2 regions of the Parageobacillus sp. G301 genome follow, and region 1 is predicted to be linked to the other one. Evidence: riboswitches for the same ligand, from Rfam matches in the RefSeq annotation. Region 1 holds a riboswitch; the other holds the start of a gene.
What was found. Region 1 has a riboswitch for cyclic di-GMP ahead of QSJ37_RS05150 (response regulator). Riboswitches for the same ligand answer to the same signal wherever they lie in the genome.
Positions count from the first base shown of each region.

Region 2: another riboswitch for cyclic di-GMP. It lies ahead of QSJ37_RS10595 (hypothetical protein); the one in region 1 lies ahead of QSJ37_RS05150 (response regulator).

Region 1 covers NZ_BSDB01000001.1:1,013,310-1,025,279, reverse strand. Annotated here, with positions in the region: gene QSJ37_RS05180 (hydantoinase/oxoprolinase family protein) at 1-479, shown strand, start outside; gene QSJ37_RS05175 (hydantoinase B/oxoprolinase family protein) at 507-2,777, shown strand; gene QSJ37_RS05170 (acetone carboxylase subunit gamma) at 2,787-3,296, shown strand; gene mutS (DNA mismatch repair protein MutS) at 3,680-6,262, shown strand; gene mutL (DNA mismatch repair endonuclease MutL) at 6,276-8,135, shown strand; gene QSJ37_RS05155 (hypothetical protein) at 8,344-8,502, shown strand; gene QSJ37_RS05150 (response regulator) at 9,102-9,461, opposite strand; cyclic di-GMP riboswitch class I at 9,568-9,657, opposite strand; gene QSJ37_RS05145 (WGxxGxxG family protein) at 10,097-10,468, shown strand; gene QSJ37_RS05140 (hypothetical protein) at 10,746-10,844, shown strand; gene QSJ37_RS05135 (hypothetical protein) at 10,822-11,019, shown strand; gene helD (RNA polymerase recycling motor HelD) at 11,249-11,970, shown strand, end outside.
Region 2 covers NZ_BSDB01000002.1:385,138-397,107, forward strand. Annotated here, with positions in the region: gene QSJ37_RS10570 (CapA family protein) at 1-291, shown strand, start outside; gene QSJ37_RS10575 (SH3 domain-containing protein) at 727-2,838, shown strand; gene QSJ37_RS10580 (sunset domain-containing protein) at 3,093-3,617, shown strand; gene QSJ37_RS10585 (hypothetical protein) at 4,478-5,539, shown strand; gene QSJ37_RS10590 (hypothetical protein) at 5,697-6,260, shown strand; cyclic di-GMP riboswitch class I at 6,518-6,600, shown strand; gene QSJ37_RS10595 (hypothetical protein) at 6,640-7,326, shown strand; gene QSJ37_RS10600 (hypothetical protein) at 7,398-7,610, shown strand; partial or broken gene QSJ37_RS10605 (bifunctional 2',3'-cyclic-nucleotide 2'-phosphodiesterase/3'-nucleotidase) at 7,661-7,896, shown strand; gene QSJ37_RS10610 (excalibur calcium-binding domain-containing protein) at 8,424-8,687, shown strand; gene QSJ37_RS10615 (hypothetical protein) at 8,871-9,656, opposite strand; partial or broken gene QSJ37_RS18090 (MBL fold metallo-hydrolase) at 9,880-9,978, shown strand; gene QSJ37_RS10620 (hypothetical protein) at 9,993-10,487, shown strand; gene QSJ37_RS10625 (hypothetical protein) at 10,728-11,519, opposite strand.

The DNA.
Region 1 (11,970 bases):
GCAAAGAAGAAGTTGATTTCCGCCTCTATTTCCGCATGCAATACCAAGGACAATTAAACGATTTGGAAATTGAAGCGCCGATTGAAGCATTCAAGAACGTGAATGACTGGTATGAACTTGTGAACGCGTTCGAAGACACGTATGCGAGGGTTTACGCCAAGGCGGCGAAATCGCCAGAGCTCGGTTACAGCATCACAGGTGCAATCGTTCGGGGAATCGTCGAAGTGCCGAAACCGAAAATCCCGGTAGAACCGTTTGCGGGTGAAACACCACCGAAAGAAGCGTACCTTGGCAAGCGCAGAGTGTATTGGAAAGGCCAATGGATCGAAGCGGATATTTGGGAAATGGAAAAACTGAAACCGGGCAACAAAATTAAAGCGTTCTCGATCATTGAATCTCCGGCTACGACATTTGTCATTCCGCCGGGATTTGAAACATATCTTGACCAACATCGCATTTTCCATTTGAAAGAAGTTTAAAAAAATTTAAAAGGAGGTTGATCGATCATGGCGATGAACGTAAAAGAGGTAAAACAACGCAAAACTATCGGGTGGAATGGAAAAACACTCAAAGAAATGCGGGAGGAAATCGATCGGCTTAGCCAGTTGACTGGACATTACGCAGGATTGAAAGAACTTCCGCTGAAAGAAAGCGATCCGATCCGTTATGAAAAGATCTTTTCCAAACTGCGCGGGGGTGTGGTGCACGCGCGGGAAACGGCGAAAAGGGTTGCCGCATCGCCGATTGTCGAGCAGGAAGGCGAATTATGCTTTACACTTTACACTCCTGAAGGTGATTGCGTTGTTACTTCCACTGGAATCATCATTCACGTTGGCACGATGGGCGCCGCCATCAAATTTATGATTAAAAATGATTATGAAGAGAACCCTGGCATTGAAGATGGCGATATTTTCTGCAACAATGACTGCCAGATCGGAAACGTCCATCCATGTGACGTTCATACGATCGTGCCAATTTTCTACGATGGAGAACTGATTGGCTGGGTTGGCGGAGTTACTCACGTTATCGATGTTGGAGCGACAGCTCCTGGAAGCATGACTGTCGGTCCGGTCACTCGTTACGATGACGGCTATCAAGTGGCCTGCCGCAAAATCGGGAAAAACGATACACTGCTAAAAGACTGGTTAATTGAAAGCCAGCGTTCGGTCCGTACGACAAAGTACTGGCTGCTTGACGAACGGACGCGCATAGCCGGATGCCATATGATTCGCGATCTTGTTCTTGATATTGTAAGAGAGGAAGGAATCGATACGTACAAACAATTTATCCGCGAAGTGATCGAAGAAGGACGCCGCGGCTTTGTCAACCAAGTAAAAACGCTGCTTATTCCAGGCAAATATCGTCAAGTTTCCTTTGTAGACGTACCGTACAAAAATCTTGATGTACCTCCATATGCCCGTGTGAACACAATCATGCACGCGCCGACGGAGATCATCGTTCATAAGGATGGCAAGTTTGAAATCGACTTTGAAGGGGCTAATCGTTGGGGCTGGCATAGCTACAACGCGACACCGGTTTCAATTACAAGTGGAATATGGGTTATGATGTCGCAAACGCTTATCCCGAACGACCGGGTCAACGATGGAGCGTATTATGCGAGCAAGTTTGACTTGCCGTACGGTTCATGGCTAAACCCAGATGATATTCGCACCGCGCACAGCTATGCATGGCATTTCCTTGTATCCGCGTGGAGCCCGTTATGGCGAGGACTCAGCCGCAACTATTTCGCCCGCGGTTATCTCGAAGAAGTCAACGCAGGTAACGCCAATACATCCAACTGGCTGCAAGGCGGAGGCTACAACCAGTTCAATGAAAACCATGCTGTCAACAGCTTCGAGTCAGCCGCTGAAGGGGTTGGCGCGAGCGCGGTAAGAGATGGGATCAGCCACGCCGCGGCGATCTGGAACCCGGAAGGCGATATGGGCGACATGGAAATCTGGGAGCTGGCAGAACCGCTCATTTATCTTGGAAGAAGCATTAAGCCGAATACAGGCGGCCACGGAAAATACCGTGGTGGAAACGGCTATGAATCGTTGAGAATGGTGTATGGGGCAAAAGACTGGACGATGTTCTTCATGGGCAACGGTTACATCTCGAGTGACTGTGGATTGATGGGAGGTTATCCGGCCGCATCAGGATACCGTTTTGAGGCCCATGGCACGAACTTAAAAGAACGGATCGAAAAGAGACTGCCGATTCCGACTGGCGGTGATCCTGATCCGGATAACCCACAATATGAAAAACTGATGGAAGCAAAAGAAATTATCCGTGACAAGCAGGCGATTACAACGGAAACGATTTTTGAAAACTATGATCTATATTTAAACTATTTGCGTGGGGGTCCAGGATTCGGCGATCCGCTAGAGCGGAAACCAAAAATGATTGAAAATGATTTAAACGAAGGCCATATTCTTCCTCGTTTCGCTGAAAGTGTTTATGGAGCGGTCTTCACTCAAGATGAAAAAGGTCGATATATCGTTGATGAAGAAGCAACGAAGAAACGCCGTGAGGAAATGAGAAAAGAGCGGCTGAAACGAGGAGTGCCGACAAAACAATGGATGCAAGAGGAAAGAAAGAAAATTATCAACAAAGAAGCAGCGATACAAGTGCGTCACATGTATGCGAGCACCTTCGCGTTAAGTGAAAAGTTTTATAACGAGTTTAAGTCATTCTGGAATTTGCCGGAAGATTGGAAATTAACAGAAGAAGAATTGAGCATCCCGGTATTCGGAAGAAAAATTAATAAGTTGAAATGAGGTGAAAATATGGAAAAATACGATAAATACGATCGCAAGACGATAGAGGAATTAATCGACGGTACGATAGATTTTGTCAAATTAAAAGAAATGCTCTCCAATTATAAAGACACTGACCGATTTGACAAATATATTAGCATCCTTCAAGAAAGGGTGCCGTGGGATGATCCGATTTTGCTTCCGGCCGGCCTTCATCTCTATATTGTTCAAAAGCCGGATGGCCGGCGCATCGTAAAATGCGATTGTGGATATGAATTTTGCGAGGCAAGCGACAACTGGAAGCTTCATGCGCTCATCTATGTTCGTGATACAGTAGAAAAAATGGCGGAACTGTATCCGAAATTGATGGCGCCAGATCCGGAATGGCAGGTGCTTCGCGAGTACTATTGCCCTGGCTGCGCAACACAGCTTGAGGTAGAAGCGGTGACACCGTGGTATCCGGTCATCAAAGACTTCGAGCCTGATATCGATACATTCTATAAAGAATGGTTAAAGCGCCCGCTTCCGCAGGCGAAATAAAAATAAAAACAGACGGCGGCGAAAAGCTGCCGTCTGTTTTTATGCATTGCATTTTCTGAAATGGAATGCAAGAGAGAAGCTCATTATTGGAAAGGTGGACATAGGAGCCGCCGGACTGCTTAACGCTTTAGCGATGCCAGAATTTGAACTTTCTCTTTTTCTTCTTTAAAATATGTTATAATGAAACGTGTTGAAACGCAGATGCATTAATGTATTCAAAAAATCTCCATATTGGTTCGAAACTAGATACATAGATGAAAACAAGATTTTGCGAAATTTAGCGGCTTTATGTTGATGGCGATACACGGATTGAAACGCCAAAATGACAGGGTGGCCGCTAATTTTATTGATAAAACGTAAATTTGCAAGGTTGGAGGAGAACGATGGCTACATATACGCCGATGATTCAGCAATACTTGGACATTAAGGCACAATATCCGGATGCCTTTTTATTTTTTCGCCTTGGCGATTTTTACGAAATGTTTTTTGACGACGCGATCAAAGCGGCGCAGGAACTGGAAATTACGCTGACAAGCCGCGATGGCGGTGGCGAAGAGCGGGTGCCGATGTGCGGCGTTCCGTATCATTCGGCGCAAGGATATATTGAACAGTTGATTTCAAAAGGATATAAAGTCGCGATTTGCGAACAAGTCGAAGACCCAAAAACGGCAAAAGGGGTCGTCCGCCGCGAAGTCGTTCAGCTCATTACCCCTGGAACAGTGATGGAAGGGAAAGGGCTGTTAGATAAAGAAAACAACTACTTGGCGACGGTGACCATGTTTGATGATGGTACGTATGGTTTTGCTTATACGGATTTATCAACAGGGGAAAATCGCATAACTCTTCTTGCTTCATTGGATGATGTGATGAATGAGCTGTATGCGATCGGTACGAAAGAAATTGTCATTTCTTCTCAATTTCCAGAACAGTATCAGCAGCTATTAAAGGAACGCTATGATGTGACGATTTCATACGAGGATGAGACAGTGATTCCTGAAGGATTTACGTCGATCGTCGAAGCGCTTCAGCAAGATAAGCTAAAAACGACGTTCGGCCGTCTGCTTCATTACATTATTCGCACACAAAAACGACGCCTCGATCATATGCAGTCTGTTCAAGTGTATCAAGTCGATCATTATATGAAAATCGATTTGTATTCGAAGCGAAATTTGGAATTAACTGAGACAATCCGTTCCAAAGGGCGGAAAGGCTCGCTGTTGTGGCTTCTTGATGAAACAGTGACGGCAATGGGCGGACGGTTGCTGAAACAATGGCTTGATCGCCCGCTTTTGGATCGCAAACAAATCGAACGGCGCTTGCACATGGTCGAAACACTGATCCATCATTATTTTGAACGGCAGGAGCTGCGCGAACGTCTTCGCGAAGTGTACGACGTCGAGCGCCTCGCTGGCCGCGTTGCCTACGGAAATGTAAACGCGCGCGATTTAATTCAACTGAAAAAATCGCTTCAGCAAATCCCGGCGTTAAAAGATATTGTTGAAAACCTCTCGGATGATGAAGCGAAGCAGCTTGCCGACAAACTCGATCCATGTTCGGAACTTGTCGATCTGTTAGAGCGGTCGATTCAAGAAAATCCGCCGTTGTCTGTCAAAGAAGGAAACATCATTAAAGACGGGTATAACGAAACGCTTGATCGTTATCGCGATGCAAGCCGCAATGGAAAAGCATGGATTGCCCAGCTAGAAAGCAAAGAACGGGAATTAACCGGGATTAAATCGCTAAAAATCGGCTATAACCGCGTGTTCGGTTATTACATTGAAGTGACGAAGCCGAATCTTCATTTGTTGCCAAAAGGGCGTTATGAGCGAAAACAAACACTAGCAAACGCTGAACGTTTTATTACCCAGGAATTAAAAGAAAAAGAAGCGCTCATTTTAGAAGCGGAAGAAAAAAGCATCGAACTAGAATACGAATTGTTTGTGGACATTCGCGAACGCGTAAAACAATATATTCCGCGTTTGCAATCATTAGCGAAAACGATTAGCGAACTTGATGTCTTGCAGTCGTTTGCAACCGTAAGCGAAGAGCGTCATTACGTAAAACCGCAGTTTTCCGATAATCGTGAGCTGATCATTCAAGCGGGCCGCCATCCAGTAGTGGAAAAAGTGCTTGGGGCGCAAACGTATGTACCGAACGATTGTTATATGAATAAAGAGCGGGAACTGTTGTTAATTACGGGACCGAATATGTCCGGAAAAAGCACGTACATGAGGCAAATTGCCCTTACTGCCATTATGGCGCAAATTGGCTGCTTTGTACCGGCAGATAAAGCAGTGCTCCCAATTTTTGATCAAGTGTTTACGAGAATTGGTGCGGCGGATGATTTAGTATCTGGGCAAAGTACGTTTATGGTCGAAATGCTCGAAGCGCGCAATGCGATCGTTCACGCGACACAAAACAGCTTAATTTTGTTTGATGAAATCGGACGCGGCACGTCCACGTACGATGGGATGGCATTGGCACAAGCGATCATCGAATACATTCATGATCATATTGGCGCGAAAACGTTATTTAGCACGCACTATCATGAATTAACGGATCTGGAGCAATCGCTTGCCAAGCTGAAAAACGTTCATGTGAGAGCCGTTGAGGAAAATGGAAAAGTCGTGTTTCTTCATAAAATTGAAGAAGGACCAGCCGACCAAAGTTACGGCATTCATGTTGCTGAGCTTGCTGAGCTTCCGGCTTCTCTCATACAGCGCGCCAAAGAAATTTTAGACGAGCTTGAGCAGCAAGAACAGCGAAAAGAACAGCCAAGCGGCAAGAACGAGGCGGTCTTCGAACAACTCAGCATGTTTGCCGAAGAGCAGCCTTCAAAAGAAGAATCCCATCTATCGAAAAAAGAGAAAAAGGCGGTTGAGGCATTAAAATCGGTCAATTTGTTGGAAACAACGCCGCTTGAAGCGTTAAACAAATTATACGAAATTCAAAAACTATTAAAGTAAAGGAGGCATAGCGATGGGAAAAATTCGTAAGCTCGATGACCAATTGTCCAATAAAATCGCCGCGGGGGAAGTCGTCGAGCGTCCTGCCTCCGTCGTTAAAGAGCTCGTTGAAAACGCGATTGACGCCAATAGCACCATTATTGAAATTGAATTAGAAGAAGCAGGACTAACGAAAATTCGCGTCATCGATAATGGGGACGGAATGGAAGAAGATGATTGCCTCGTTGCTTTTGAAAGGCATGCGACAAGCAAAATTAAAGATGAGCACGATTTGTTTCGCATCCGCACGCTTGGCTTTCGCGGCGAAGCGCTGCCGAGCATCGCCTCCGTCTCGGAAGTTGAGATGAAAACAAGCACGGGAGATGGTCCAGGGACGAAAGTGGTTCTAAAAGGCGGAAAACTCGTTGTACACGAACGGACAACAAGCCGCAAGGGAACCGATATTACCGTATCTAACTTGTTTTTCAACACCCCGGCCCGTTTAAAATATATGAAAACGATTCATACCGAGCTTGGCCATGTCACCGATGTTGTCAACCGCCTTGCCATGGCGCATCCTGATATTTCGTTTCGCCTGCGCCATCACGGGAAGCAGCTGCTTTACACGAGCGGCAACGGCGATGTGCGCCATGTGCTTGCCGCGATTTACGGCATGGATGTCGCGAAAAAAATGATTCCAATTCAAGCGGAATCGCTCGATTTTACCGTTCAAGGCTACATTTCGCTTCCTGAAGTGACGCGCGCTTCGCGAAATTACATTTCCACGATCGTCAACGGGCGATATGTGCGCAACATTCCGCTCGCAAAAGCGATCGAAGCGGGATATCATACACTGTTGCCGATCGGCCGCTATCCGGTTGTATTTTTATCGATTTCGATGGATCCGATTTTAGTCGATGTCAATGTCCACCCGGCGAAATTAGAAGTACGTTTCAGCAAAGAAGCGGAATTAAACGAACTCGTCACCCAAGCGATTCGCCAGGCTCTTCAAGCGCGGACGCTTATTCCTGAGATGACGATCAAGCAAAAAGAAACTCCAAAACCAAAAGCAGAACAAACGGCTTGGACGTTTGAACATGTCGTTAAAGAACCATTTGTTTCTCCACTTGTTCATGTAGATGAACCAAAACAAGTAGATGAGCCAAAACAATCAAGTCCAGTGGAAGAACAGAAGGAGGAAATCCCTTCGTTTTTGCCGGCAGTGGAATCAAAACAAAATGATGTCGATGATGAATTAGTCGAAATAGACGAACAAACGGAATCATCAGACGAACAAGAGCATGTGAATGACCGGCTTCCGCCGCTTTATCCAATCGGGCAAATGCACGGAACGTACATTTTGGCGCAAAATGAGAGAGGGCTTTACATCATTGACCAGCATGCTGCCCAAGAGCGCATTAAGTATGAATATTTTCGCGAAAAAGTTGGCGAAGTAATAAACGAAGTGCAGGAATTGCTTGTTCCGCTTACGTTTCATTATCCGACAGATGAATATGTGTTAATTGACGCACATCGTGAAGAATTGGCGAAATGCGGCGTCTTTTTAGAACCGTTCGGGCACAATACGTTCATCGTCCGCTCCCACCCATCGTGGTTTCCAAAAGGGGAAGAAGCGGAGATTATTGAAGAAATGATCCAGCAAGTGATCGATATGAAAAAAGTCGATATTAAGCAGCTTCGCGAAAAAGCAGCAATTTTAATGAGCTGCAAACGTTCGATTAAAGCGAACGAGTATTTGCGCGATGATGAAATCTTCGCACTCTTGGAATCATTGCGCAAAACTACCGATCCATTCACCTGCCCGCACGGCCGCCCAATCATCATCCATTTTTCCACGTATGAGCTGGAGAAAATGTTTAAGCGGGTAATGTAAACATAAAAGCGCAACGCCTTGTTCCATCAAGGTGTTGTGCTTTATTTTTCCGTTTGCCCTGTTTGTAAGCACAAATTACTTTACGGATTGCTTTCTGGGGAATTGTGTATGCAAGCAAAAATACAGTAATTTGTTGTTCCGGAAGGGCGAACAGTAGATTAGGTAACGAAACAAAAGAGTAATTATGTTTCCAAAGAGGTGATAACGAATGAACGATAAAGAGCGGTTGAATGAAATTATAATTCGCTACAAGACTGTTAAACCGTTTGAATTTTATAACGACATCGGTGTTATCGCGATGGATGAAAAGGAGAAAGATTGGCTCATTGAACAAGCGAAGAAAGCTGTGATATCTGAAGATTATTAGACCAACAACGAGCAATTAAAAAGAGAATTCAAAAATTTCTTTGGCTCTGTTGAGGTAATCAAAGCAAAACGGATTGAGGTAGATAGAAAAATTAAGGACTTTACGAAAAGGGTTTATCGAGCGTTTCCGTGGGTTTTTCTTTAAGGAGCAACTAGAGAGTATGCGAGTAGCTTTTAGAAACAAAATAGCGAGTGGTGAGAACGTGCAGCAACTCATGATTTTTGATTTTCTTGAAGAAGTTGTCGAGAATGAATCGAGATATACCTTTGATAACGAAAAGGGATCATCGATGCAATGCGGGGGAATTTTGATTCCCCCGTTGGAACAAAGAACAAGGTCATTATGATTCTGTTTGTGCGCATTGCTTTTCAACTAAAGAACGTTTTTATCCAGCGAACATGTGTCAAAGATGCGGCTGCACAACGAACGTCTATCAAGTATGGCTGTACGACTATAACGCGGAAAATGTATGCAAATATTGCATAAGACAGGACATGTTGCTTTCGAAATTTTTTAAGCCGTCAATAAAAGAAGTAATCTGAAGTAAACAAAATAGCAAGGTGAGTTTCAAAAAAGAACTTCTATAAAGAAGCGCATAATTACCTAAATAAATTATTTAAAGCCGGAATTAATTTGTTAAAATAAGGCTTGATTATGAAATCCTTAGCGCCTATTTGAAGAGCATCAATAATGAAACTTTTTTGCCCCATCGATGAACAAATTATTACTTTTGCTTTTGGATCAAATTTTAAAATATTTTTTAAAGCATCTAATCCGTTCATAATAGGCATCATTAAGTCAAGTATAACAATGTCAGGTATTTTTTCTTTGTAAAGAGATACAGCATTACTACCATCAGAAGCTTCAGCGATAACTTGGTAGCCATTAGCGGTTAAGAGATTCTTTAATAAGTTTCTCATAAACATTGAATCATCAGCAACTAATACAGTTTTATACATTTAAACCACCTTTGACTAAAAAAGTAAATATATATCCTTAAAAATGTGCATAAGACAGTGCGCCTAATAAGGAACCTTTTAAAAAATTACAATGATTTTTCATGGGAAAGACAACTGGCTGGCATGTCTATTGAAAATAGATTTAGCTCCTTTCGCTTTGCGTTTTACCCTTTCGAGTAGTTTGGTGATGCAATATTAAATTTTTGTATATATTTGTCGAAACTTGTCTAATAATCTAAAGAAATATTAACAAGTTTTATAGTTAAATTTACATAGGAAAAATCGATTATTTTTTGATGTTGAAAGTTATTAAATAGTACTATTGATCTATTAAACAAAAAATATTCAGAATGGTAGTTATGTTTTCCAAGAAGGGGGGAGATGAGAGAAATTAAGCTTCAAGTACTCGTTTAAAGAGTCCTTATAACGCGACGGTTATCATTGAGGAGAAATAATCAAAAAAGGAACAAGGTCATTCTATAGAAATACGATTCTTTAAGCGGGCAGATTGGCCTTGTTCCATTAAAATTATTTCCGCTATTGAAGTGTCTGATACAAAAAATAAAAAAAGCCAGGACTTCTCCCAGCTTAGAAAAGAGGGGTCAATTACATTATAACACACGGGAGAGGTCCGAGTGGGCAAACGGTTTTATCAACTTTCTTTTTTGCATGACACGGACGGAGAAAAAACAAAAGAAGCAGTCGAGGCAGCACTTGAAAAATATCGCATGTATATGTTGACGGTTGAGGTTAAAACCGCGTTTAAAAAAATTCTACATTTATTTTGTGCTCTATCAGTTACATTAATGCTTTGTGGGATAGCTTATGCTCTAAATAACAACATTGACATCGATAACAATACAAACAAAATAACTCACATGGCTCAAAATACGGACGTTGCTGATAACGATGGTGATAATGATGACGATACAGATTGGGGTTGGATTGGTTTAGTTGGTTTAGCAGGACTGTTAGGGTTGAGAGGAAGAAATGACAGAAGAGATTAGAACCAATAATTAATTTTTCTGATAGAAAAATGAAAGAAAAATGACAGAAAGATGATAGAAAGATGACAGATTATTTTGTTTCGGACATGCTATGATTGTATCGTGGAATATGTTGAAGCAGGGCGTCACTCCGATGATATGATCCCCTTATAGTAGACAGAAAAAAGAAAGCCAATTAATCTGTCTACTATGGAGGGGATTTTTCTATGGGAAAATACGAAAAACATATGATGCAAAGTTTAAAAAGAAAGCTGTGGATTTATATTTGAAAGAGGGCATGAGCCATAAACATAAAATGGCGGTGAAAGAATTAGGGATTGATGAGTCCATGGTACGTCGATGGGTGAAACGCTATGAAATCGAAAGGACCAAATAAAGGAAGAACGAGAACTCGTCCGGAAGATCCTGAAACAAAAATCAAACGCCTTGAGGCGGAAGTAGAGATGCTAAAAAAGCTCTTAATTGATATGTTCTCTGAAGGATTTTTCAATAAATATGATTTATCTAGCCTTAGTTTAACTGATCGTATATTTGGATATCATTTTTTGTGAGTCATTTGTCTTGTTAAATAGGGGTTTTCTTCCTTTTAAATTGCAACAAGTACGATCCAATCATAGCGGCTGTAGTGTTAAATATATTGATAAAATAGAGAAACTATGATAAATTAGTGTAGAAACACATTTTATTCATAAATATAAAAATAATACCCCTATTATAATTATAAAACATAATTTCCCTTCAGTCAATCCCAATTTTTTATTTTTTGAAGGAGTGATTGAAATGACAGAACTTCGGCGGGAGCAAGAACGATTGAACAGCATAATGGAGATTATTGCGAAGCAAATCGGCATGCTCGAAGACGAAACCCTCCGGCGCCGGAAAGAAGTGATTGATATCCGCAAACACTTTTGGGATGACGTCAAGGTTAATATAGATACCTTCGACGATTTTCTTGAGACGATCATCAGCTTGAGACAACAAGCTCAGGCCCTGTCCGTAAGCCAAAGCACCCATAGACAAGCCTTCAAGAGGTTGTTCACACTGCGCCGCATGCAGGAGGTGCCTTATTTCGGCCGAATCGATTTCACTGAAGAAGGGACTTCAACTGCTGAACGAATCTATATCGGCATCTCCACGCTCACGGATACAAGCGGAGAGAACATTCTTATCTACGACTGGCGGGCGCCGATCTCGAGTATCTACTACGATTACCCTCCCGGTCCGGCCGAATATGCTACGCCCGAAGGCGTAATCCGCGGCATGCTGGAGAAAAAGCGGCAATATATCATCCGCGGCGGTGTTATCAAATCGATGTTTGATACCAGTCTCACCATTGGAGACGAGATTTTACAGCAGGTGCTTAGCAAAGGCGCAGACAAATATATGCATAACATCGTGGCCACCATTCAACGGGAACAAAACCGGATCATCCGGCATGATCGTGGGCGGATGCTCATTGTGCAAGGCCCCGCTGGCAGCGGCAAGACGTCTGCCGCCCTGCA
Region 2 (11,970 bases), on a different contig from region 1:
TATAAAGGCAAATTCATTGTTTATAGTTTAGGGAATTTTATGTTTGGGGGCAATAAAAATCCGTCCGATAAAGACACTTTCATCTTTCAGCAAACTTTTTATGTTCAAAATGGCAAACTAACGGCTCGAAAAGAGATTCGTATTATTCCATGCCGCATTTCATCTGTCACAACAAGAAATAACTATCAGCCAACTCCGCTAACAGGAAGCGAAGCAAAAAGGGTGAAAACGAAAATATTGAATTTGTCTGCAAAAATAAAAAAACCGACGTGGAGTGTATACGAAAAATAAACGATTAAAAAAGGGGGTTCGTGCCTGTCACGTTCCGAAGTTTGTCGAAGATTGCTAGAGACAGAGAGTCATTGATTGGTTCTCTGTCTTTTTTAATCCTGCGGGATTATCAATCGTTTCTTTGATAAAATCGTTTGTTCGGGCTGGAACCGTACTTTTGGTTGCTACAATCACAAAATGGTTCAGTCCAAGACATAGGTAGGGTACTTCGTTCTCTGGAATGTGTTAAGGCCGAATCAGAGAATACCCTGCATTTTCTCTTTTGATCTAGTAAAATGCTTTATACAAAATTTTATACATCATCTACGAATCACTTAACATTTTTGAAAATAAGCCGATAAAAAAGTATAAGAGTAGAAAAATATTGTTCATTTTTCCTTTGTCGCTTCTCAGTAAGAAAGATAGAAAAAAAGAGAAGTAGGTGGGAACGAAAAGATGAAAAATATAGGAAAAGCTGTCGTTTTATCGATGGGGCTTTTGCTTGCTTCTGCGGGGGGATCTATGATTTCGTGGAGCGTAAATACAGTAGAGGCAGCGAGTACGGTAAAATTAAACAAAACAACGTATCAAACGACTAATAATGTATACATGCGGTCGGAAGCGGGAACGAATTACAAAGTGATCATCATCATTCCGAAAGGAAAAACAGTCACGGCGACAGAGAAAAAAGGGAACTGGTACAAAGTTTCGTACCAATATATGTTGAAAGGGAAAAGTTATACGAAAACAGGCTGGGTAAGCGGCAGTTGTTTAAAGGAATATGATCAATATATTAAAACGAGCGGTACATATTACTTTACCAAGAAAACTGTCAATCTCTACAGCGCGCCAAACACGAAAAAGAAAGCTGTTACTAGTTTAGCCAGCGGCAACGGATTATATTCAACGAGAAAAGTAGTCAATAGTGTCGGTCAAACTTGGTATGAAGTTTCTTTTAATGGGAAAAAGCTATATGTCATAAGCAGCGATGTTGTAAAAGTGTCGTCCAAAAGTTTTACGGCGACGAAGTATATAGCGAATAAGGATACATTTTTGTATTCTTCCTTTGGAAGCGCATATGCAAAGTTGGAGAAAATCGCAAAAGGAACAATTGTTGCATCTAGTTTTAGTGTTGGAGATTGGTATAAAGTTAGCTATAAAAACAAAACGGGATATGTTTATATCAAAGATTTTGCTCCTTATACAGGAAACAATGCAGGACAGAAGCCATCATCGCCAGTGTCACAGCAGCCAGCGCAAGATCAGCAAACAACAGAGCAACCAAAGCAACCGAATAATTCATCGAATACGCCTGTTACAGAACAAGCGATTTCTGGCAAAACGTTTGCGGTAAGAGCGGATTTAAATGTACGAAAAGAACCGAATAAGGACTCTGATATCCTTGCAACGATTTCAAAGGGAACGATTATTGTGCCGACCCATAAAACGTCCAATAATTGGTACAAAATAACATATAATAATACAATCGGTTACGTTTCTGGAGATTATGTGACGGAAGTGAAAACAGGAGCGCCTTTAAACGGGGTGCGGGACGGCTACCAATTTATTGATTTACGGACAACCGCTTCGGTTACGGCTCAACAAATAAACAAGTATATCGAAAATTATGTCAACTCAACAAATAAGCCAAGCGTTTTACTAGGAAAAGGTCAAGTGTTTATCGATGCCGGTAAAAAATATGGAGTAAATGCGTTATATTTAGCCGCGCATGCGATTCATGAAAGTGGTTTCGGCACTTCGAGACTGGCGCTGACGAAGTACAATTTATTCGGTTACGGCGCTTATGACGCATCCCCGTTTGTTTCGGCATATCGCTTTTCGTCCGTAGAAGAATCGATTGATTATATCGCTCGAAAAGTGAAAGCAACATATTTAAACCCGGCCTATTCGTATTTTAAAGGAGCGTATCTCGGTTTTCGCACTAATACATTAACGGGAACACGTGTCAATGAGAGCAGTGAAGGCATGAATTTTTATTACGCCAGCGATCCATATTGGGGGCAAAGCATCGCCCGCCATATGGCCAATATTTTGGCGTATGATAGTAATTATTACAAATCCGCTAAACCAAACGAAACGGTGCCTGCCTCACCAAGTATTCCGCAAGGATCGGACGTGTTTCCGGAAAATATCGTAGCGGTGGCGAATCAAGACCTTGCGCTATACGATCAAAAAGGAGCGAATAAAAGCATAACCATTTTGAAAAAAGGATCTACATTTATATTGCTGGAGAAAACGAATGATTACTGGGTTCGTTTAAAATACAACAATCAAGAATATTGGACGAATTCCATTAAGTTTTATGAGTATAAAAAATACATTACGGTCAAAAACTTAGGCAGTGTCAATGTGACCACATTAAATGTAAGACCAACGCCGTCAACGACAAAAGATCCAATTACCCAGCTAAAAATGGGAGAGTATGTTCAGCTGTCATTAACAGACGATGGAAAGCTGGAAATCCAAAATTCTTGGTATAAAATCATATTAAAAGATGGACGTGTGGGATGGGTCAGTTCGAAATATATTGTTAGAGAACTAAATTAATTGCGTGATGATAAAGATTTTCGTAAAACCCGATTATAGGCAGATATGAAGATTTAAAATCTACCACTTAAATGGTTTTTTATAAGCAAAAATTGTAGTGTGCCTGTTACCTCTTGAATATGCCAAAAAGCCCTGTTGTGAGAAATCTCTACGGGGCTTTTGGTATGGTGACATTTAAATTAAATGAATACAGCGTTTGTGCGGACTGGAAATTACATTGATTGTTTGTTAGAAATATAGAGGGGGGTAGAACGATGTCTGAAGAAAAAAAGGAAAAAGAGGAAAAAAAGAAAAAAAAGAAAATAATCGGTTGTTTTGGTTGTGGTTGTTTGACTTTTATATTACTTATTCTTGTGGGTAGTTGTACAGCTTTATTTGGGGACAGTGATGGTGGCGGAGGTAACGAAGATAAGGATGACAAGAAAAAAATTGTGACAGTGGAAGAAAAGGGAAAAGCGTCGACAGCCAAAAACAAAGAGAATGAAAAAACACCAGTACCTTCACAAGAAACTAAGGAAGAATCTAATATACAATCAAAGACGTCACCACAATCACAATCCCAATCGTCATCAGCACCACAGCCAAAATCTCAGCCTAAGCCTGAACAGCAGCAACAACCTAAACAAGCTTGCTTAAATATTAAAGGGAACATTTCAAGTTCCGGTGAAAAAATTTATCACTTGCCGGGAGGACAATTTTACGATCGTACGGAACCGGAAGAAATTTTCTGTACAGAACAAGAAGCAATCGCTGCTGGCTATAGAAAATCTAAACGTTAAGGATGGCGTGCCTGTCGCTCCTCGAAGTTTGGCGAGTGGACATTCGAAGAAGTCTTGTAGAGAGAAATCTCTGCGGGGCTTTTCTTTTTTGCATTAAGTTAGTTAAACTGGCTATCAGTCCGTATCCCCTTCTAAGAAACTGTATCAAAAAGTTTTTTAAGTATTTAATATAATTATATGAGTATCAGATACGAGTTCTATACACTTTGACCAGCCTCAATTCCTTTCGGGGAATTGAGGTTATTTTTGTTTAGGGGGGGAAAGGATGAGCAAGTATTAAACGATCAACCACCAACAGCCGAAATTGCTAGAAAGAGAGGTACTCATCAAACAGCCAGCAAAGCGCGTCAACATTGTCAGCCTAAAGCTCGTTTGGAAGTCTACCGTACTGTACAAGGAGCGTCAAATCAAGTCCCCAGAAGATGCGTACAGGTTGTTGAAGCTGTTTCTTGTGGAAGATGACCGTGAGCTGTTTGTCGTTGGCCTACACACGAAAAACCAGCCGACTGCCATAATAATAGGTTGCGTATCTGCCACCATCCGAATGTGTCGAATTTTATTGAAGAATGATAGTTGAAAATGGAAATTGAGTAAATTAATATGATTGATAAGGATCGAGGTTTGTTGCAATAGATGCTAGTCCTTTTCTTTATTTAGCGGACGTATCAGCATCATTGGGGGAGGATTTATTGATTACCTCTATTTATCCTAATGAAAGACAACTAGTCAATGCTTTTATGGAATATACTTTTTTCCATCCAATTACTCTGACTAATGGTGAAACGAGAAAGCTTTTTATCTGGGGAAACGAGATCTGGCTACCTGATGGAAAGAGTAGGAATCGATCAGGAATTTCAGATGTGATTGGAACAGATGAGAAAGGAGACGTTTGGCTGATTGAAGCAAAATTGTGCTCGAATCCTGAATTAAATGAAAATATTTGGAGCGAGCAGCTTGATCCATATCGACTTTCCTTATCCAAACGCTCTGAAGATGAAATTGTCATGGGGGCAAGGCGTTATTTAATAAAAGCTAATGCCGGTTCGGTTTTTCCGCCTTTTATTAACGATAGTGTCGAAGGTCTTTACGATGGATTTAAACAGTGGTGCGTGCATTGGGGATTTTCTGAGGAAAAAGCAAAATGGCTTTATGATTGCACGATCCAAAACATTATGAGGGGCAATGTGATTGCATGCGTTCTTGCAGATATGCTTGATGAACAAGTATGGGAGAAGAGGGTTAGTACATTTGCTTATGGAGGGTTCGGTTATATTGCCTTTCAACCTTCTGACATGGTTGCTCTGCTCGATTACAAAAATCAAGCGGTGGAAAAGGAAGATATACATTGTAACAGAGGTACATGGGCAGAACTAGTAAAGAAAAGGAATAAGGTGAAACCTACTCCTGATACAGTGGAATTGTATTTATCAAAAGATGTGATTGATACATACAGCAAAATACGAGAATTTTTATTGGAGTTAGGATGGGATAAGAGTTACCGTTCGAATCAGAAGGCATTCATTATTGATTTACCTACGAAATATGGAGTGGATATTCGGATTCATATTGGCTGGGTTGATGCGGATGGAAGCATGGATATCAACTATCGGACTGTTCACAACTTCGGGTTGAAGTTTAACATCGATTTCCGGCATTTTAAAAAGGATCCAGCAAAAAAGGAACTTTGCTATAGGCTTGCGAAAAGGTTGGCGATGGAAGCAAGGTATAATGGCAGAGGAACAGCAAAGGTGCTGAATCAACGCGATCTTACAGATGATGAGTTTGAGAAATGGGATGGAGAAATGTACCGCATGGTGGATAAGTATAACCGAGATTATATTGGCAGAAAAGAGGAAACGAAAGATTTAGAGGCTGTGTTTCGATTTTTAAAAGATATCGTCATGGTACCTTGTCGAAAATAAAGATGTATTTGTATAGAAACAGGGGAATGCGCTACGCTTTTCGCGGAGCATTTTTACTTCTGCGATAAGGAGGTGAGAGGGCGTTCTTAATAAAAGTTAATCTTACATTACAGAAGGCGAATAGCTACCGTTTACGTTCGAAGGAGGTATAAGCATTATGATGGGTAAACTAGTTAATTCTAAATTTATTGTACTGTTTGTATTATCTTTTATTGTATTTTTTAATTCTTCTATTGCTTATGAAGCTGAAGCAAAAGGAGCAATAAATAAAACCGTTAAAGATTTAAATAACTTTAAGGTTGGTTCTTATGCGGAACCTGATTACGACCAGTACGAAATCAAAAAGATTAAAAATGGCACTCACACTTTTTATAACACCACTTATATTAATGGTACGAAGCTTGCTTTTACTACTACTATTACGGTGGAAAAAACATCAAAGAGTTTTAAGCTTAAATCTTTTAAAATTTCAGGTTTTATTGATAAAAAAATTGTATCTTCAGCATATATTACTGAACTGTGGATACAATACGGCGGTAACAAGGTAAAACGTTTCACGCTTAGCGGAACGGACAAGATATTGAAAAATGGGGTAACGTTCTCAAAAGATAAGCTAGATATACCTAATTTTGAAAGCATTAACGTTCATGTAAACAACAATCTAGTGGCAAGTGCGAACAAACAAGGGATCAAATATACACAAGGAATTATTTTTAAGTAATTGGGCTCACTCCACTGTCACCACCGAAGATTGTCGAAAAGCTCTGCGGAGAGAAATCTCTACGGGGCTTTTCTTTTTATGTAAGATGGTGTTGCAAAACTAGAGCAAAAACTCGAAGTTATGCATAAGGATTCAAGAATATCATATCAAATGTCCTCTTTTTTCGCTGTCTACTTGTAGGGGATAATACCATCTCAAGATTTACTAGAAAAATAGTAATTTAGGCTTGCTTCTATGAGAAGAAAATTATGGTACAATATTTATAAAGGTACAGCTAAGGAAACTTAGCGTCACAAAGCTATAGGGGCTAAGGGGAAACCTATGCCAGCCAGCTGCCATTACCAAACCAAAAATGAACACACAAAGGAGGAAGTTGGTAATGTTGAAAAAAGGATTGCCAATTTTACTTGCATCGATGCTTGTCGCATCGCCTGCATTTGCAGCCAAGCATGATGGGAAGCGGGAAATGCGAGCAAAACAAGTGGAAAAAATTGAGATAGTTGTAAAGAAAGAAGAGAAGAAAAAACAAGAGTTAAAGAAAAAACAAGAATTAGCGAAAAAAGAGCAACAAATACTCGCAAAAAAATTGGCTCAATTGAATAAACAAGTGAGCAAAATCGAAGAACGAATGAATAACGTGACGGCTGACATTCAAGCGCTCAGCCAGCCAGCGAAAGAAACGGCAACGCCAGCGGAAACGAATACGACGGCGACGCCGACAGATCAAACGCAAACGAGCGAGCCAGTTACAAACGAACAAACAGGTGCTACGGCAACGGATTCCACATCTTCTACATCCGTTTCGGATACTCAAACAACGACTTCTGTAGAGCAGCCTGTAGAAGATCAAGACGATAGCGAAGAAGCAAAACAAGAACAAATCGATAAGTTAATTAGCAAGTTGCTTTCGCTTTCCAATCAATTAAAAGCAGTGACAAATGAAATTCGCGCGTTAGAAAAGAAAGTCGGCACGAACAATCAAGAAATTCAGAAATTAAAAGAAAAAGTAAAAACGTTATACGAGCAAATGCAGCAAAATAAAAAAGCGTTACTCAACTTGTTGTAATGAGCACCGATGTCGGGTGCTCTTTTTTATGATGGAAATCATTATAGAGATTAAGTGATCGCGTTTCTCCCGTGTGGGGCATTGTCAATGCGAAATTTCAAAAACTGCCGCCATCCGAGTTCCGCATTTGGAATACAAAGAGAGGAAAAATTTCCATTACCTATTGGGAACATTCCGTTCTTATTACGGGATATGACGAACGGTATATTTATGTAAATGCCCCTCTTTATCATCGGAAAAAACGAGCGGTAAACTGGAAAAATTTCGAGGCGGCATGGGTATAAATGGGGAAGCAAGCATTAGTTGCTTACCAAAGCCAAAATGGCAAATAGAATTGAAAGAAGGACAAATCGGGAAGCTTACGATATTAAAGCCTATCAATTTATGGAAGCGAATGAAGCAGGTCAGCTAGAGTTTCTTAGAGTGCTTCATCCTTATGAAACGTATCGCGTATATAGCTACAGTCAAGCGTATGGAGGACAATATGCCTTAGGAAGCAGTCTTTATATAACAAATATCCCGGGATACATTAAATATGAGACACCGCCGAAAGAACTGTTAAAAAAGTAAAACGTTGTAGAAAAGCTGTGTCCTGAAAAAGTCGCTTCAGCAGATAACAAATAGGCTACAACTTCCTCCACCACTACAACGACTGACTCTCTAACAATCGTCGAATTGCTTTTAGTTTAATCGCCTTACTATATCTCTGATCGACATTCTATTTTCCCTCAACCCATACATTCTATCTGTCGAGACAGTATTGTGTCAATGGGTACATGCTTAAATGTGCTTTTTTATTCCTGTCTACTTGACAGGAGGAACTTCAAACTGTGGAGACCTTTCTTCACACTCGATAAGAGAAAAGAGGAAACATATAAGCAATGCGAAGTGATGTACTGTGGAGAGGGAGTCGAAGGGGGAAAAGTAAAGAGTGCGTGAGTGATGGAAAACAAAGGCCACTAAAAATCCCAACGATTAAGAATGGGATCGTACATATGGGGAGTGAAATTAGTCACATCATATCTATTGAAGAAAACAATTACTTAAATTATAATATATATACAAAAATAGTAAAATATAGAAGGGGGGATCTTGCTATGAAACAATTAATTACTATTTTTCTATCTTTAGGACTAGTGATTGGTTTGTCTTCTATCGATTTTACTGTCGCAGAAGCAAAAACAAAGAAGTACAAAAACTGTTCGGAGTTGAATAAAGACTACATAGGTGGTGTTGCTCGTTCTTCTTCTGCTAAAAACAAAGGTGGAAAAGTGAAATACAAGCCGTATGTTTCAAAGGAACTCTATGATGCTAATAGTAGACTGGATCGAGATAAAGATTTCATCGCTTGTGAACGATAAGCATTCGTTTTCTAGTGCACCATCTATTGCAAAGACCTTACATAAAAAGCCCCTCTCGATGAGAAGGGCTTTATTTCCAAAGAACTCCAATCGACTTTTTTCACAGTTAATTGCTTAGTACACTTGTTGTTGCTGTTGGGATTTTTAATAAGGAACGTATTGCAAAACGCATTACATTAAAAATTATTCTTCTATAGGTTCAAAAACAAGTCCAGCTGCTGTATATCCATCTTCATCATCAACATATAATATTATATTCATATTTGCTTTTTTCCAAACTGTACTATATCCATAGTAACCATCATCATCATAATTATACTCATCAATATATCCAGCTTGCCCAATTTTAGGTTCAACTTTATCTAATAATGTGTAGAATAGAGTTTTCATTTGATCTGGAGTTAAGTATTCCTCTTCAGGTCCAACAAAATCATACCATACTGCTGTTAATATATTATTTTCGAAGTAATAAAATGCGCCCACAGTGGAGTTAAATTTCCGAGTTTTATATCCTAATATTGTTACGCCATAATCACTAGCTTGAGTAATCAATGTGCCTGTTTTACCTGCAACAGTTTTAACTTGGCTAACGTTCATTCCTAAATGGATTCCATCCATAAGCTGCTCTTGTTTTACCTGATTCAACTTTACTTTCGAAGGGGTCTCATATTTTACTCGATTATCGCGGTCTACATAATATCCGCCGCCCATACTTAGCATCCCAGGTTTGAAAGCATATATACGGAACTTTTGCCCTGGATTTAGATTTCGGACGAATACTTTCTTACTTCCCTCTAGCTTATAAAGTGGCGTTTGTTTTAAAACTGTTAGCCTACCAATTTGCCCTGGTTTTAACTCTACACCATCCCAATAAACTACTGCCTCTGCCTTGTCAACTAATGGAGATAAGAGACCAACACCTAGTGTCAGCGCAAAAGCGTAAATAATTGGTTTAATCCTACTAATCACTTAAATTACCTCCTATAAAAGTAATATTTTACATAAAATAATGAGATAATTGTATCAAACGCAATAAAATAATACAATAATTGTAACAAATGAAATATATTCCTAATATGTAAATTGCTATAATAAAGCGGTTTATTTTAATTGGCTATCATTCACTCGAAAAAATTGAAGATCATCGTCTGACTGTGTTTTATGTCTACACAAAAAACAAAATCTGCAATTATTAACTGTCCATTTCATCGATGTTGGACAAGGTGATAGCATCTACATCAAAGCTCCTAACAGTGAGGATATCCTCATTGATGATGGAAATAACAGTCAAGATAACGATTGAAATTGGCTCAATTGAATAAACAAGTGAGCAAAATCGAAGAGCGAATGAATAAGGTGACGGCCGACATTCAAGCGCTCAGCCAGCCAACGAACGAAACGGCAGCGCCAGCGGAAACGAATACGACAGCGCCGACAGATCAAACGCAGACAAGTGAGCCAGCTACAACCGAACAAACAGGCGCTAAGGCAACGGATTCCGCATCTTCTACATCCGTTTCGGACACTCAAGTTTCTACAGATAATCAAACAACGACTTCTGTAGAGCAGCCTGCAGAAGATCAGGACGATAGAGAAGAAGCAAAACAAGAACAAATCGATGAGTTAATTGGCAAGCTGCTTTCGCTTTCCAATCAATTAAAAGCGGTGACAAACGAAATTCGCGCGTTAGAAAAGAAAGTCGGCGCGAACAATCAAGAGATCCAAAAATTAAAAGCAAAAGTAAAAACGTTATACGAGCAAATGCAGCAAAATAAAAAAGCGTTACTCAACTTGTTGTAATGAGCACCGATGTCGGGTGCTCTTTTTTATGTTTGTTGCAGCCATTTTAGGCAAAGTTTCATCCCCTCAATACAGACAAAGAATAGGTTTTGAAGAAGTTCCCGGAAAAGAACGTAAGAACCATTTTATCATTGGCTTTAACAACCTAAACCTGGATCACACCTTGTTGATAAATAAAAAGCGACCATCACTTAGATGGTCACTTATATAAAAGATTCTTAACTCCCTTTTGAGGATTTATTAATCAAAAGCGTCAGGATTTATAACAACCTCCTCAGTTAGGAGTAGCAGCAAGGAGGCTTCCTCACTTGATCCTGTCAATACCGGAATGGAATATCCACACGAACCCGAGTAACCCACTATCAAGTCAGTTGGTAATGTTTTAGGATATTCTGCCACACAGTTATTTCCAACTTCAATAAACCAAGGTTTGTTTACAATTTTGGTTAACTCCTCTATTTCATTTAACACTTTCTCTGCCCAAATTTCTAAAGGCTTTATGTACCTAGTGTCACGCTTTATGTTCTTAGTGTCATACATAGCAAATATACGTTTTAAACTTTTTTGAGGAATATTATTAGCCTCTATATACAGCTCTCCGTCTACTTCTCTAATGGTCCATTTGCCTAATGAAATCTTCTCATTACCATTTATGATTTGAATAGAACTTAATTTTTTAGCGTATTGATCTAATACTACCTGTTCCAACTTTGCTTTAGAAGGAGTTTCATATTTTACACGACCGTCACGATTTATGTAGTATCCACCTCCTAAACCTAACATGCCCGGCTTAAATGTGTAAATGCGGAATGTTTGCCCCGGCTTTAGATTTCGAACAAATACCTTCTTGTTTCCCACTAGCTTATAAAGTGGCGTTTGTTTTAAAACGGTTAATCTACCAATTTGCCCCGGCTTTAGCTCTACACCATCCCAGTAAACTACTGCCTCTGCCTTGTTACTTACTGAAGGCAAGAAACTAAAACCTAATGCCAACACAAGGGCGCAAATTATTGGTTTAATCCCCCTAAACATATAAATACCCCCTAATTGAGTAATATTTTACAATAAAATAATACAACAATTGTAACAAATAGGGAATTGGTATTATGTCAAGAAAATAGAGATTTTTTCTACCGCACTTCGCTTGCTGGTCTTGTCAGGGAATGAAGGTGTAATCATCTTTCATTCCCTGACAAGGAAATAGATCATTGGTCTGCCTTTTCATCCATCACTGGTTTTGTCGAATGATCCTATTGAATCAAGTTGTGAACATTTTATCTTCATATCATCCGGTGTTATCCGTAATAATTAAACGAGATATAAGCTCTGCGATTCTCGAACTTTAAAGTACCTAGCTGTTTTCACCATCGATAAAATCTTCAGCTAGTGAACCTTCTTCACCAATATTTACCGTTGACTCGTTTTGCTTTGAACCGTACTCATTGAAAATGAAGCATTAGATTGGCTATAGAAATAATAACGA